DNA from 2 places in the Actinomadura sp. NPDC000600 genome. Region 1 is predicted to be linked to the other one. Evidence: predicted binding sites of a transcription regulator. Region 1 holds the regulator's gene; the other holds the start of a gene.
The links. Region 1 encodes HspR, which represses chaperone genes until heat shock. Its sites were predicted from a motif close to ANTTGAGTCNNNNNGACTCAANT; they were not measured.

Region 1 (7,210 bases):
TCACGGGCGGCAGCGCGCTGCCCAAGGACGACATCGAGAAGATGATGCGCGACGCCGAGCAGTACGCCGAGGAGGACCGCAAGCGCAAGGAGGAGGCCGAGGTCCGCAACCAGGCCGACACCCTCGCGTACTCGACCGAGAAGTTCCTGCGGGAGAACGACGAGAAGGTCCCCGCGGAGCTGAAGACCGAGGTGGGCGACGCGGTCGCCGAGGTCAAGAAGGCCCTGGAGGGCACCGACGTCGAGGCGATCAAGGGCAGCGCCGAGAAGCTCGCGCAGGTGAGCCAGAAGATGGGCGCCGCCATGTACGCGCAGAACCCCGAGGGCGCCCAGGCCGGCGCCGAGGACCACGGGCCGACGGCCGGCGCCCAGGGCGGCGAGCCGCAGGACGACGAGGTCGTCGACGCCGAGATCGTGGACGAGGACAAGCCGAAGGGTGATGCATCGTGACGTCCTCTCCCAACGAGGGCGAGGAGAAGGAGGGCCCGGTGATCCGCGACAAGCGGCGCATCGATCCCGAGACGGGGGAGGTCCGGGAGCGGGCGGGGGAGTCCTCGCCGGCCCCGGAGGCCCCGGCGGACGGGGGCGCCAAGGCCACCGATGAGGAGGTCTCCTCTCTGAAGACGCAACTGGCGGAACGGCTCGCCGACCTCCAGCGCCTGAAGGCGGAGTACGACAACTACCGCAAGCGCGTCGAGCGCGACCGGGTCGCGGTCCGCGAGCAGGCCCTCGGGCAGGTGCTGTCCGAGCTGCTCCCGGTGCTGGACGACATCGGCCGCGCCCGTGACCACGAGGAGCTCACCGGCGGGTTCAAGTCCGTCGCGGAGAGCCTGGAGGCGGTCACCGGCAAGCTCGGCCTGGAGCGGTTCGGGGAGAAGGGCGAGCCCTTCGACCCGGTCGTGCACGAGGCGCTGATGCACTCGCACTCGACCGAGGTGACCGAGACGTGCGTCACCGACGTCCTCCAGCCCGGGTACCGGATCGGCGAGCGGGTCCTGCGGCCCGCCCGCGTGGCGGTGGCCGACCCCGCTCCGGACTCCGGAGCCGACGAGTCCGGCGGCGAGCCGGGCGAATCGAACGACGAACCGGGCGAATGATCCTCAGGGGGCCCGCCCGGACGGGCGGGCCCCGCAGGGGCCTGAAGACATGTGGCAAGTGGCGATAGCAGAAGGCGGGGCGCCGTGAGCACCAAGGACTACCTGGAGAAGGACTACTACAAGGTCCTCGGTGTCGCGAAGACGGCCTCCCAGGAGGAGATCAAGAAGTCCTACCGGAAGCTGGCGCGCAAGTACCACCCGGACGCCAACAAGGGCGACACCGAGGCCGAGGACCGCTTCAAGGAGGTCTCGGAGGCCTACGACGTGCTGTCCGACGAGAAGCGCCGCAAGGAGTACGACGCGGTGCGCTCGATGCCGGGCGGCTTCCGCGGCCAGCAGGGCGGCGGCTTCCCGTTCGACCTCGGCGACATCTTCGGCCAGTCGGGCGGGACGCAGACGGGCGGCGCCGGGGAGCGCATCGGCGACCTGTTCGGCGGCCTGTTCGGCGGGCGCGCCGGCGGCGGCGCCCGCACGGCGGGGACGCGGCGCGCGCGGCGCGGCGCGGACGTCGAGACCGAGGTGACCCTGTCGTTCGGCCGCGCGATGAACGGCGTCACCGTCCCGATCAAACTGACCAGCGAGGCGGCCTGCAACAGCTGCCGCGGGACGGGGGCCAAGGCCGGCACCGTGCCGCGGGTGTGCCCGAACTGCGAGGGCACCGGGCACGAGACCCGCAACCTCGGCAACTTCGGCTTCCAGGAGCCGTGCAAGGAGTGCCGCGGCCGGGGACTCGTCGTCGACGACCCGTGCCCGACCTGCCACGGCAGCGGCCGCGCAACCGGCACCCGGACCATCCAGGCCCGCATCCCGGCGGGCGTGGCGGACGGGCAGAAGATCCGGCTGAAGGGCAAGGGCGCGCCCGGCGAGAACGGCGGCCCGGCCGGCGACCTGTACGTGAACATCAAGGTGCTGCCGCACAAGGTGTTCGGCCGCAGCGGCGACAACCTGACGCTGACCGTCCCGGTGACCTTCCCCGAGGCGGCGCTCGGCGGCGAGATCAGGGTGCCGACCTTCCAGGGGCAGCCCGTCACGCTGAAGCTGCCCGAGGGCACGCCGAACGGCCGCAAGTTCCGCGTGAAGGGGCGCGGCGCACCGCGGCGCGACGGCACGAAGGGCGACCTGCTCGTCACCGTCGACGTGCACGTCCCGCAGAAGCTCGACGAGCAGTCGCGCGAGGCGCTCGCCAAGCTCCGGACGGCGGGCGCGGGCGACGACCTGCGCGCCGACCTCCTCCAGCAGGCCAGACAGGAGTGATCTTCATGGATCCCTTCGGCGACGACACTCCGGTCTACGTGATCTCCGTGGCGGCGCAGCTGTCCGGGCTGCACCCGCAGACGCTGCGCACCTACGACCGGATGGGCCTGGTGTCCCCCGGCCGTACGGCGGGCCGGGGACGCCGCTACTCCATGCGGGACATCGTGATGCTCCGCGAGATCCAGCGGCTCTCCCAGGAGGAGGGCATCAACCTGTCCGGCATCAAGCACATCCTGGAGCTGCAGCGCGACAACGCCCGGCTCCGCGAGGAGCTCGCCAAGGCGCACGCCGCGCTGGAGGAGCTCGCGAACGAACTCGAATCGACCCGTGCGGTCGCGGCGCGGCTGGCGCAGCAGCGGCGGCACGGGGAACCGAGCGGCACTCCCGGCGCCGACCTCGTGCCCATCAGGCGGACGAGCGTCGTGGTCTGGCACGAGCGCAACTCGGACTGAATAAGGCAGTTGTCGGGGGTCTGGGGGTTGTCCCCCAGAAGGACAGAGCAGTTGTCGGGGGTCTGGGGGTTGCCCCCCAGAAGGACAGAGCAGTTGTCGGGGGTCTGGGGGTTGCCCCCCAGAAGGAACACGGCTTACGGGGTGGGGCGATGGACTACAAGCTGACGCAGAAGAGCCAGGAGGCGCTGTCGATCGCCGTCCGCAGGGCGGCGGCCGAGGGGCATCCCGAGGTCGAGCCGCAGCACCTGCTGGTGGCGCTGATCGGGCTGCCGGACGGGACGGCCGTGCCGCTGCTGGAGGCGGTCGGCGCCGACTGGCAGGTGATCCGCAGGCGGGCGGAGGAGCAGCTCGCGGCGATGCCGAAGGCGCAGGGGTCGACGGTGGCGACGCCGCGGCTGTCCGGCCAGCTCCAGCGGTCGGTCAACACGGCGGCCAACCGCGCGCAGCAGCTGGAGGACGAGTACGTCTCGACCGAGCACCTGCTCGTCGGGCTGGCGGCCGACGGCGGCCCGGCGGCGGGCCTGCTGAAGGAGTTCGGCGCGACGCCGCAGGCGCTGCTGGACGCGTTCGAGAAGGTGCGCGGGCACGCCCGCGTCACCAGCGAGAACCCCGAGGGCACCTACCAGTCGCTGGAGAAGTACGGCGTCGACCTGACGGCGGCGGCCCGCGACGGCCGGCTCGACCCGGTGATCGGCCGCGACTCGGAGATCCGCCGGGTGATCCAGGTGCTGTCGCGCCGGACGAAGAACAACCCGGTGCTGATCGGCGAGCCCGGCGTCGGCAAGACGGCCGTGGTCGAGGGGCTGGCGCAGCGGATCATCGCGGGCGACGTCCCCGAGTCGCTGCGTGGCAAGAGCCTCATCTCGCTCGACCTCGGCGCGATGGTCGCGGGCGCGAAGTACCGCGGCGAGTTCGAGGAGCGGCTCAAGGCCGTCCTGAACGAGATCAAGGAGAGCGAGGGGCAGGTCGTCACGTTCATCGACGAGCTGCACACCGTCGTCGGGGCGGGCGCGGCCGAGGGCGCGATGGACGCCGGCAACATGCTGAAGCCGATGCTGGCCCGCGGCGAGCTGCGGATGATCGGCGCGACGACGCTGGACGAGTACCGGGAGCGGATCGAGAAGGACGCGGCCCTGGAGCGCCGGTTCCAGCAGGTGTTCGTCGGCGAGCCGTCCGTCGAGGACACGATCGCGATCCTGCGCGGGCTGAAGGGCCGGTACGAGGCGCACCACAAGGTGCAGATCAACGACTCGGCGATGGTGGCGGCGGCGACGCTGTCCGACCGCTACATCACCTCCCGGTACCTGCCGGACAAGGCGATCGACCTGGTGGACGAGGCCGCGTCCCGGCTGCGCATGGAGATCGACTCCCGGCCGGTCGAGATCGACGAGCTGCAGCGCGCCGTCGACCGGCTGAAGATGGAGCAGATGAACCTGGAGAAGGAGACCGACGAGGCGTCCCGGCAGCGCCTCGAACGGCTCCGCGCCGACCTCGCCGACAGGCAGGAGCAGCTGAGCGGCCTGAACGCCCGCTGGGAGCGGGAGAAGGCCGAGCTGAACCGGGTCGGCGAGATCAAGGAGCGGATCGACCAGCTGCGCGGCGAGGCGGAGCGGGCCGAGCGCGACGGCGACCTGGAGACGTCCTCGCGGCTCGTCTACGGCGAGATCCCGGCGCTGGAGAAGCAGCTGGAGGAGGAGGCCGAGGCGACCGAGAACCGCGACACGATGGTCAAGGAGGAGGTCGGCCCCGACGACGTCGCCGACGTGGTCGCGTCCTGGACGGGCATCCCGGCGGGCCGGCTGCTGGAGGGCGAGACCGCCAAGCTGCTGCGCATGGAGGACGAGCTCGGCAGGCGGCTGATCGGCCAGGAGGCCGCGGTCCGCACGGTGTCGGACGCGGTGCGCCGCGCCCGCGCGGGCATCTCCGACCCGGACCGCCCGACCGGCTCGTTCCTGTTCCTCGGCCCGACGGGCGTCGGCAAGACCGAGCTGGCGAAGGCGCTCGCGGAGTTCCTGTTCGACGACGAGCGGGCGATGACCCGCATCGACATGAGCGAGTACTCCGAGAAGCACAGCGTCGCCCGCCTGGTCGGCGCGCCGCCCGGATACGTCGGCTACGAGGAGGGCGGCCAGCTCACCGAGGCCGTCCGGCGCCGCCCCTACTCGGCGGTCCTGCTGGACGAGGTGGAGAAGGCGCACCCCGAGGTCTTCGACATCCTCCTGCAGGTGCTGGACGACGGCCGCCTCACCGACGGCCAGGGCCGCACGGTCGACTTCCGCAACACGATCCTGATCCTGACCTCCAACATCGGGTCGCAGTTCCTGGTCGACCCGACGCTGGAGAACGGGGCCAAGCGGGAGGCGGTGTGGAACGCCGTCCGGAACTCGTTCAAGCCGGAGTTCCTCAACCGCCTGGACGATGTGATCCTGTTCGACGCGCTGTCGACCGACGAGCTGACCCGCATCGTCGACCTCCAGGTGGACCGGCTGGCCGGCCGCCTCGCCGACCGGCAGCTCACGCTGCGGGTCACGCCCGCGGCCCGCGAGTGGCTGGCGCTGACCGGCTACGACCCGCTGTACGGGGCGCGCCCGCTGCGCCGCCTCGTGCAGACGGCGATCGGCGACCAGCTCGCCCGCGAGCTGCTGTCCGGGGAGGTCCGCGACGGCGACGAGGTGGTCGTCGACCTCGACGAGGCCGCCGACAGCCTGACCGTCAAGCCGTCCGGCGGGCTGACGCTGACGAATTAGCGGAGAGGGGGCGGCCCCGGGGACGAGGTCCCCGGGGCCGCCTTCGCGGGCCGTTCCGCCGGCGTGGGGTGTGGGCGGCGGAACGGCGGGTCAGATCTCCAGGTTCTCCTCGATGTCGCGGAGGCGGTGGCGGGCCAGGGCCAGGTTGCCGCGGTTCCGGTCGAGGGCCATGTAGAGGAAGAGGCCCTTGCCCTTGCGGCCCGTGACCGGCCGGATGACGTGGTACTGGCTGGAGATGCTGATCAGGATGTCCTCGATCTCCTCCTGGATGCCGAGCTGGTCCATCGTGCGGAGCTTGGCGCGCACCACCTCGGTGTTCCCGGCGGCCGCGACCTGGAGGTCGAGGGCCTTGGAACTGCCGAGGTGGCCGAGCGCCATCCCGCTGTTGTAGTCGACGACGGCGACGCCGATGGCCCCGTCGATCGACATCATGTCCTTGAGGGCGAGGTCGAGGTTGGACATGGTGCTCCCCTTTCGTTCGTTGTCATGAGCGGCGCGTGCCCGTGAGGTGGGCGGCGATGGCTCGGGCGGCGGGGCGCGACTCCAGGTGGAGGCGCCCCACGTTGACGTCCGGGTCCGCGAGGACGGTGAGGGACGCGGTGGGGCCGGCGGCGTAGCTGACCACGTAGCCGTCCACACCGCGGATCACGACCTCGTGGAAGGCCCCGCCGTGCGCGGTCTCCGCGATCCGGTGCGCGAGGGACAGGCCCGTCGCCGTCACGGCCGCCATGCCGGAGGGTTCGACGGAGTCGGGCAGGTCGTGCGCGATGAGCAGCCCGTCCACCGAGGCGACCAGGCCCCCGTTGAGCTGCGGGACGCGGGCCCGCAGCGCCCTCAGTTCGGCCACCACCGCCTGTTCGGTCGCCCGCGCCGCCTGCTCGGCCGCGCGGGCCGCCGCGGCCGTCGTGCCCGCCGTGACCGCCCCCGCTCGTTTCGCCACCTTCGTCAGCCTTTCGATCAAGTGAGCCACTCGGTCCCCAGCACGGTCAGCGGAGCTCCACCAGCGCCGCGTGGAGCCGGACGAGCAGGTCGTGGTCCGCCGGCGCCCAGTCGGCGGGGATCTCCTCGCGGATCGGCGGGGCGGCCGCTCCGTCCGGCCGGGCGGGCGGTCTGTCCGGCGGGCCGGTCCGCACCAGCGACGCGGCGGCGAGCCCGCGCACGGCGAGCAGGCAGCCGAACACCGTCCGCCCGAGGTCGCGCGCCAGTTCCCCCGGGGTGCGCAGGCCGTCGGCGTTGATCAGGATCTCCGCCTGGACGCCGGTCAGGATGACGCGCTGCCGGCCGACGCGCCGGACCGGCACGACCGGCGCGGTGTCCACGCCCGCGTCGGGCCAGGCGGCGTCGAGGACGGCGCGGCGGCGGCGCCGCTCGTGGACCAGCGTCGCCACGGTGATCCGCCTGGAGCCGCCGCTCGGCGGCCCCTCGGTGAACACCGGCTCGGCCTCCGAGGCGAGCAGGAGGCAGGCGGCGTCGAACGTCGCGAGCAGCGCCGGCAGCTCCGGGTCGGGGCCGTCCGGCCGGGCGGCGGGTTCCGGCGCGTGCCGGCTCTCCGCGCGGGTGACGGCCCCGCGTTCGACGTGGAACGCTCCGTCACCGCCCACCCGCAGCACGCCGGTGGCCTTCTCCCGCTCCAGGGCCGCCAGTGCTCCGCCGACCCGTCC
Region 2 (7,210 bases), on a different contig from region 1:
CCGTCCCATCACGAACGCGCCCTGCACCGTCTCGATGGCCAGCGAGAGCATGCCGCTCACCAGGGCCAGCCGTACCGGGCCGCGGAGGGACGTCCAGACCAGGGGCAGGAGCACGCCGAGCGGCGCCAGGAGGATCACGTTGCCGCCCACCTGGAGGAGCGCGTCCTTGATGGGCTGGTCCATATAGAACCGGAGCGATCGGCCGGGATCGGTGTTCCCACCGGCCTGGCCGTTGTCCTGGACGGGGGTCAAAGTGAGCTTGAAAGCGAAGTAGAAGAAAACTCCGAGGAAGCCCAACGCGATGATCACTACCACCACGCGCAGGGCGACGACGTACCAGGGGACCCTCTCGCCCGCCGCTGCGGGCTGCCACATTTCCACCAACACTCGGCGCGGTCTCCCCAGTTCGCCGCGGTCCATGCATGCCCACGGGTTTTGGGATGACCGGATAGTCCATTGATGTCGAAATGCCCGGATGGTACGGAAACGCCCGCGCCGGGACGAACCCGGCGCGGGCGTGCGCTCCGCTCCGATCAGGCGGCGACCGCGGTGGTGGCCGGCTCCAGGGCCAGGTCCAGCACCTCGCGGACGTCGCTGACGGCGAACACCGTCATCTTCTCGAGCACCTCGGCCGGGACGTCCTCGAGGTCCGGCTCGTTGCGCTTCGGCACGATCGCGGTGGTGATGCCGAGCCTCGACGCGGCCAGCAGCTTCTGCTTCAGGCCGCCGATCGGCAGCACCCGCCCGGTCAGCGACACCTCGCCGGTCATCGCCACGTCCGAGCGCACCGGCCGGCCCGACAGCAGCGACGCGAGCGCCGTCGTCATCGTGATGCCCGCGCTCGGGCCGTCCTTCGGGATCGCGCCGGCGGGCACGTGGACGTGCACGCCGCGGTCCTTCAGGTCGCCGACCGGCAGCTCCAGCTCCGCGCCGCGCGAGCGCAGGTAGCTGAGCGCGATCCGGGCCGACTCCTTCATGACGTCGCCGAGCTGGCCGGTGAGCGTCACGCCGGTGTCGCCCGTCTCCCGGTCGGCCAGCGACGCCTCGATGTAGAGGACGTCGCCGCCCGCGCCGGTGACCGCGAGGCCCGTCGCCACGCCCGGCACGCCGGTGCGGCGCTCGTTCCTGCTCAGCTCGACCTCCGGGGTGAACCGCGGCCGGCCGAGGTAGTCCTTCAGGTCGTCCGCGCCGATCCGGACGGGCAGCGCCGACTTGCCGAGCGCGACGTTGGCCGCGACCTTGCGCAGCACCCGCGCGATCGAGCGGTCCAGGGACCGGACCCCGGCCTCCCGGGTGTACTCGGCCGCGAGCAGCCGCAGCGCGTCGTCGCCGAAGGCCACCTCCGACGCCTCCATGCCGGCCTTGTCGAGCTGGCGCGGCAGCAGGTGGTCGCGGGCGATCGTGACCTTCTCGTGCTCGGTGTAGCCGTCCAGCTCCACCAGCTCCATCCGGTCGAGCAGCGGCCCGGGGATCGCCTCCACCACGTTCGCGGTGGCGAGGAACAGCACGTCGCTCAGGTCGAGCTCGACCTCCAGGTAGTGGTCCCGGAAGGTGTGGTTCTGCTCGGGGTCGAGGACCTCCAGCAGCGCCGCGGTCGGGTCGCCGCGGTAGTCGGCGCCGACCTTGTCGACCTCGTCCAGCAGGACGACGGGGTTCATCGAGCCGGCCTCCCGGATGGCGCGGACGATGCGTCCCGGAAGCGCGCCCACGTACGTTCGGCGGTGACCCCGGATCTCGGCCTCGTCACGGACGCCGCCCAGAGCGACCCGCACGAACTCGCGGCCCATGGCCCGCGCGACCGACTCGCCCAGGGACGTCTTGCCGACGCCGGGAGGGCCGGTCAGCGCCAGCACCGCGCCGCTCCTGCGCCCGCCCACGACGCCCAGGCCGCGCTCCTCGCGCCGCTTGCGCACGGCCAGGTACTCGACGATGCGCTCCTTGACGTCGTCGAGGCCCGCGTGGTCGGCATCGAGGATCTCCCGCGCGCCCGCGATGTCGTAGGCGTCCTCGGTCCGCTCGTTCCAGGGGATGTCGAGGACGGTGTCCAGCCAGGTGCGGATCCAGCCGCCCTCGGGCGAGGCGTCGGACGACCGCTCCAGTTTGTCGACCTCCTTCAGCGCCGCCTCGCGCACCTTCTCGGGGAGGTTCGCGGCCTCGATCCGGGCCCGGTAGTCGTCCTCCTCGTCGGCCGGGTCGCCGTTCAGCTCGGCCAGCTCCTTGCGGATGGCCTCCTGCTGCTGGCGCAGCAGGAACTCGCGCTGCGTCTTCTCCATGCCCTCCTGGACGTCCTTGCGGATGGTCTCCGCCACGTCCAGCTCGGCGAGGTGGTCGCGCGTCCACCCGATCACCAGGTTGAGCCGCTCCACCACGTCGACGGTCTCCAGGACCTCGATCTTCTGCTCGTCGGTGAGGTACGGCGCGTACCCGGCGTTGTCGGCCAGCGTGGACGGGTCATCGATCTGCTGCACGACGTCCACGACCTGCCAGGCGCCCCGGTTCTGCAGGATCGCGCTGACCAGGCCCTTGTACTCCTTCGCCAGCTCCTGCGCGCGCCCGGAGGCGGGCGGCGTCTCGACCGGCGTCCCCTCGACCCACAGCGCCGCGCCCGGCCCGGTCGTCCCGATGCCGATCCGCACCCGCTGCACGCCGCGGACGACCGCGCCCGGCTCGCCGCCGGGAAGCCGCCCCTCCTGCTCGATGACACCGAGCGTGCCGAGGCCGGCGTACTGCCCGTTCAACCTGGGCACCAGCAGCACCCGCGGCTTGGCCGCCGACCGGATGCCCGGCCCCTTGGCCTGCGCCACCGCCCGCGCGGCCTCGACGGCGGCCCGGACCTCGCCGCTCTCCGACAGGTCCAGGGGCACCACCATGCCGGGCAGAACGACCCCGTCGTCGAGGGGCAGCACCGGCAGCGTCAGGGTCTCGCTCATGCTCAGCTCCAAGTCAGTAGACCGACCCAACCACGGGTTGAGTCATACTCACTCAAGAAAACGGAGCACCAATTTGTTTCCGCAGCAACGTTCGCTCTCAGCGATCACCCGCCGCGTGCGCGCCACAGGGCCGGCGAGTGCGCGGCCAAGCCGACACGTGGGCGAGACCGGGGTCCCCGCGGCCGACGACCCGGCAGAATGCCCGCGCACGGCCGCGACGCCCTGTCAGAGGGTGTCCCACCAGCGTGGAGCCGAGTCATCAGGTTCGTCGGGGCTTGCGAAATGGAACGGCACGCCCAATCGTCCTGCCAGCGCCGCGCCGATCCTGCTCGCCTCTTCCGCCTCCGGCCAAGGGGGCACCTCGCCGTTGAACGCGCGGATGTCGTTCCCGTGCTGGACGGTCGCGAGGTGGTGCTCGGTGTTCGGGTCGCGCGTGACACCGAGCACCACCACGAACCACCCCTCGGTATCGCCATCCCAGAGGGCCTCCACCGCAGCTGGAGGCCGCGGCAGTTCCTGGACCTTCCTGATGAGGTCTTCAAGATCCAGAGGAGCGGTCGGTGACCGATGGAAGCCTTGCCCCAGAGCCGCGTACCGTTCGGCGACCAGCCGATGACACTCATACAGGCCCGCCCGCGGCTGCCCGGAGCCGTCGAGGACCGCCTTGACCGCAGAGAGCCTCTGGTCGTCTGCGACAAGCGCGTCGACCTGATCCCGCACCTCTGCCGGCAGCCTGTTCCACAGCGGATTCTCCATGAGCGCATTCAAGCGGGAAAGCTTGCCGGTGCGGGAAAGTGGCCGGGACGGCGGCGAACCCGGCGTAAAGGGCGAGCGTCATAAAGTGGCGTGATCATGACCACGATCCTGCGGCCGCGGCGGTGGGGGCGGGGGTGGCGATGGGGTGTCTCGTTGGCCCTGGCCCCCGTCCTCGCGGCGTCGGCGGCCGTGGCTGTGGCGTACGGGAAGGCCGGGGGCTGGTACGGCGTCAACGTGATGCTGCGCCGGGGCGCCAGCATCTGGGTCGACGTCGCTCCGGACGATTCCCGGCTTTCCCCGGGCATCCGGTTGTCGCTGGCCGGGCGGCGCACGCCCGACGCGCCCGAACCGGTGCGCTGGCGCCAGGCCGCCGCGGGACTGGACGTCGCCGAGCTGCCCGTCCGGGTGGGCGGGCGGCCCGTGGACGCCCTGCTGCTCACCCGGATCGACCCGGCCCGGTACCGGTTCCGGGTGCTGAGCCGCCCGGCCGGCGACCGGGAGGTCGGCGACTGGATGGAGGCCACCGGGGCGGCCCTGGTCGTCAACGGCAGCTACTACGCCCGCGACGGGAGCCCGGACACCCCCGTCGTCAGCGACGGGCGCCGGCTCGGCCCCTCGTCCTACCAGGCGAGGCACGGAGCGTTCCTGGTCGACGGGCCGGGCGGCGCCCGCCTGGCGGACCTCACCGGCACGGACTGGCGGCCGGTCACCGAAGGCGCGAGCCAGGCCATGGTCTCCTACCCGATGCTGCTGGGAGCGGACGGGCACGGCCGGACCGGCGGCCAGGACGAGCGATGGCTGGCCAACCGCAGCTTCCTCGGGCAGGACGGCGCCGGGCGGATCATCGTCGGCACCACCCGGGACGCCTACTTCTCCCTGCCTTCGCTCGCCGCCTTCCTCCCGCGTTCGGGACTCGGCCTGCGCCTCGCCCTGAACCTGGACGGCGGACCGGTCGCCTGCCAGAAGGTGTCGGCCGGCGGCTACCGGCGCGACTTCTGCGGGCGCTATGAGACGGCCGTGCACGACGGCCGCCTCCAGTTGCTGCGGCCCCTGGTCGACTTCCGCCGCAACGGCCTCCCGATAGCCCTCGTCGCGGTCCCCCGCTGAACCGCTCCCGCCCGATCGCCAGCCCCACGGCCTCCGGACGGAAAACCGCTTGCGGGAGGAGCGGGGGCGTGCAAGGGTCGGCGCGGAGATCTTGGGTGCGCTTCGGGAGGTCGCGCGTGTACACCGCCAACGGCAAGGCCACGACCGGCGTCCCGGCGGCGGAGGGCGCGGCGGCCTAGAGGCCGGCACCGCTCCACGACGCCGGGACGGTTCCCGCGCGGGGGTTCGGCCCCGCGGTTCCCGCCTGCGCGGATCACGCGCGGGCGTCGACTCGACGTGGAGCATCCTTGTCTTCTTCCCTGCCCTCGGCGCACGCCCCTCTCGGCCGCCGAATGATCTTCCTTCTGGCTCTGACCTGCGGCGTCGCCGTGGGGAACATCTACTTCCCGCAGGCGGTCAGTCCGCTGGCGGCGGCCGGGCTGGGCGTGCCGCCCGACTCGGCCGCGCTGGTGGTGACCGCGGCGCAGTTCGGGTACGCGGCCGGGATCTTCCTGCTCGTGCCGCTCGGGGACCGGTTCCCGCACCGCCCGCTGATCGTGGCGATGCTCGCCGTCACCGGCGCGGCGCTGCTCTGCGCGGCGGCCGCGCCCGGGCTCGCGGTGCTGGTCGGCGCGAGCGCCGTGGTCGGGGTCGCGACCGTGGTCGCCCAGGTCATCGCGCCGATGGCGGCCGGGCTCGCGGCCGAGGACCGGCGCGGCGCGGTCATGGGGACGCTGCTGGCCGGGTCGATCGGCGGCATCCTGCTGGCCCGGACGTTCGGCGGGTTCGCCGCCGAGTGGCTCGGCTGGCGGGCCCCGTACCTGATCGCCGCGGCCGCCACGCTGGCGATCGCGGCCGCGCTGGCCGTCGCGCTGCCGGCGACCGTCCCGCCGTCGCGGCAGTCGTATCCGGCGCTGCTGGCCGCGCCGCTGCGGCTGCTGCGCGAGGAGCCCGAGCTGCGGCGGTCGTGCTTCTACCAGGCGACGGTCTTCGGCGGCTTCCAGGCCGTCTGGACGGGCGTCGCGCTGTACCTGACCGGCCCGGCGTACGGGCTCGGCGTCCAGGCGGTCGGCCTCCTGGCGCTGGTCAGCGCGGCGACCATGGCCGCGACGCCCGTCGCGGGACGCCGGGTCGACCGGCGCGGCCCGGAACCGGTCACCCTCGTCGCGATCCTCGGGACGATCGCGTCCACCGGCGTCCTGGCGCTGGGCGGACTCGGGGGCGCGCCGGGGCTCGTGGCGCTCGGAGCCGGGACGCTGCTGCTGGACGTCGCGATGCAGTCCGGCATGATCGCGAACCAGGCGCGGATCTTCGCGTTGCGCCCGGACGCCCGCAGCCGCATCAACACCGCGTACATGACCTGCGCCTTCCTCGGCGGCAGCACCGGGTCGTGGCTCGGCGCCCAGGCCTGCACCCGGTTCGGCTGGACGGGCGTGTGCGCGCTCGTCGCCCTCCTGGCCTGCCTTGCCCTCGCCCGGCACCTGGCGCACCGGCCGGCCCCCGCGGGCCTGCGGGGCAACGCCGAGGCAAAGGCGCCTTCGCGATCCTGATTCTTTGCCCGGGTGCCGGTTTACGCGCGCATGACGCGGGGGTACCTAACGCAACGAGATCGTGACGCAGGGTGAACGACAGGTCATCGGGGCGGCAAAGCCCCAGGTCGATAGGCGGGAGGCGGCGGATGCGACGCAGCGAGCGCGCGACCCGGGCCGTCTCCGCGTCCCCTTCCCCGCGCGGCCCGGTCCGTACGGCCGAGAACGTTCGCGACGTACCGCTCCGCGGCCGGCACCGCCCCCCAGCGGCGGCCGCGGAGGCGGGGCGCGGCGACACACCTCGGGTCCTCGGCCGTACCGGACCGGCTCCGCGCCGACGTCCTCCCCTGGGCCCGGTGCCGCCCGCCCCCGCGGCACCGGCGCCCCCACCGGCCGGACCCGCCGCGGCGGTGGGCCGCGCCGCCGGTCCGGCCGCAGGCTTCCGGGCGCCGCGCAGGCGCCCTCCCCCGAGCGCCGGGCGAGCGCCCGCGTCCGGCGCGGCGTGGAAAGGAGGTGGGAACCAGAGCGGATCCGAACCGGCGTTGCGCCGGTGAACCCAGGCGGCCGGTACTCCGTCCGACCCCCGTCCCGGCCGCCCTACGCAGTAAGGGATCGCTGCGGAGCAGGGCCCGTGGAGGAGCGACACACTCCACGGGCCCCGCTCAAAGCTTCTTGCGCCAGACCTGGCCGTGCACGACGTCGCCGAAGCGCTCCACCGGCGGCTCCTGCTCCTCCAGGACGAACCCGGCGCGCTCGTAGAGGCGGTGCGCGGGACGCTGGAGCGCCGTCGTCCACAGCATGATCTCGGTGTAGCCCGCAGCGGCGGCGAAGTCCACGCACGCGGCGACCAGCGCCGCCCCGACGCCCGTGCCTCGGGCCTCCGGTTCGACGTGCAGCAGCCGGAGCTGC

Region 2: a site for HspR is predicted at 2,966-2,988, ahead of lon (endopeptidase La). Genes of this name have one in related genera too.

What each region holds. Positions count from the first base shown of each region.
Region 1 is NZ_JBEUPD010000006.1:242,203-249,412, forward strand. Features, by position in the region: gene dnaK (molecular chaperone DnaK) at 1-449, shown strand, start outside; gene grpE (nucleotide exchange factor GrpE) at 443-1,096, shown strand; gene dnaJ (molecular chaperone DnaJ) at 1,181-2,350, shown strand; gene ABWI07_RS11925 (heat shock protein transcriptional repressor HspR) at 2,356-2,802, shown strand; gene clpB (ATP-dependent chaperone ClpB) at 2,952-5,549, shown strand; gene ABWI07_RS11935 (hypothetical protein) at 5,640-6,011, opposite strand; gene ABWI07_RS11940 (roadblock/LC7 domain-containing protein) at 6,034-6,489, opposite strand; gene ABWI07_RS11945 (hypothetical protein) at 6,536-7,210, opposite strand, start outside.
Region 2 is NZ_JBEUPD010000028.1:44,212-51,421, reverse strand. Features, by position in the region: gene ABWI07_RS31805 (VanZ family protein) at 1-375, opposite strand, end outside; gene lon (endopeptidase La) at 534-2,930, opposite strand; gene ABWI07_RS31795 (hypothetical protein) at 3,156-3,686, opposite strand; gene ABWI07_RS31790 (phosphodiester glycosidase family protein) at 3,783-4,793, shown strand; gene ABWI07_RS31785 (MFS transporter) at 5,081-6,322, shown strand; gene ABWI07_RS31780 (bifunctional helix-turn-helix transcriptional regulator/GNAT family N-acetyltransferase) at 6,964-7,210, opposite strand, start outside.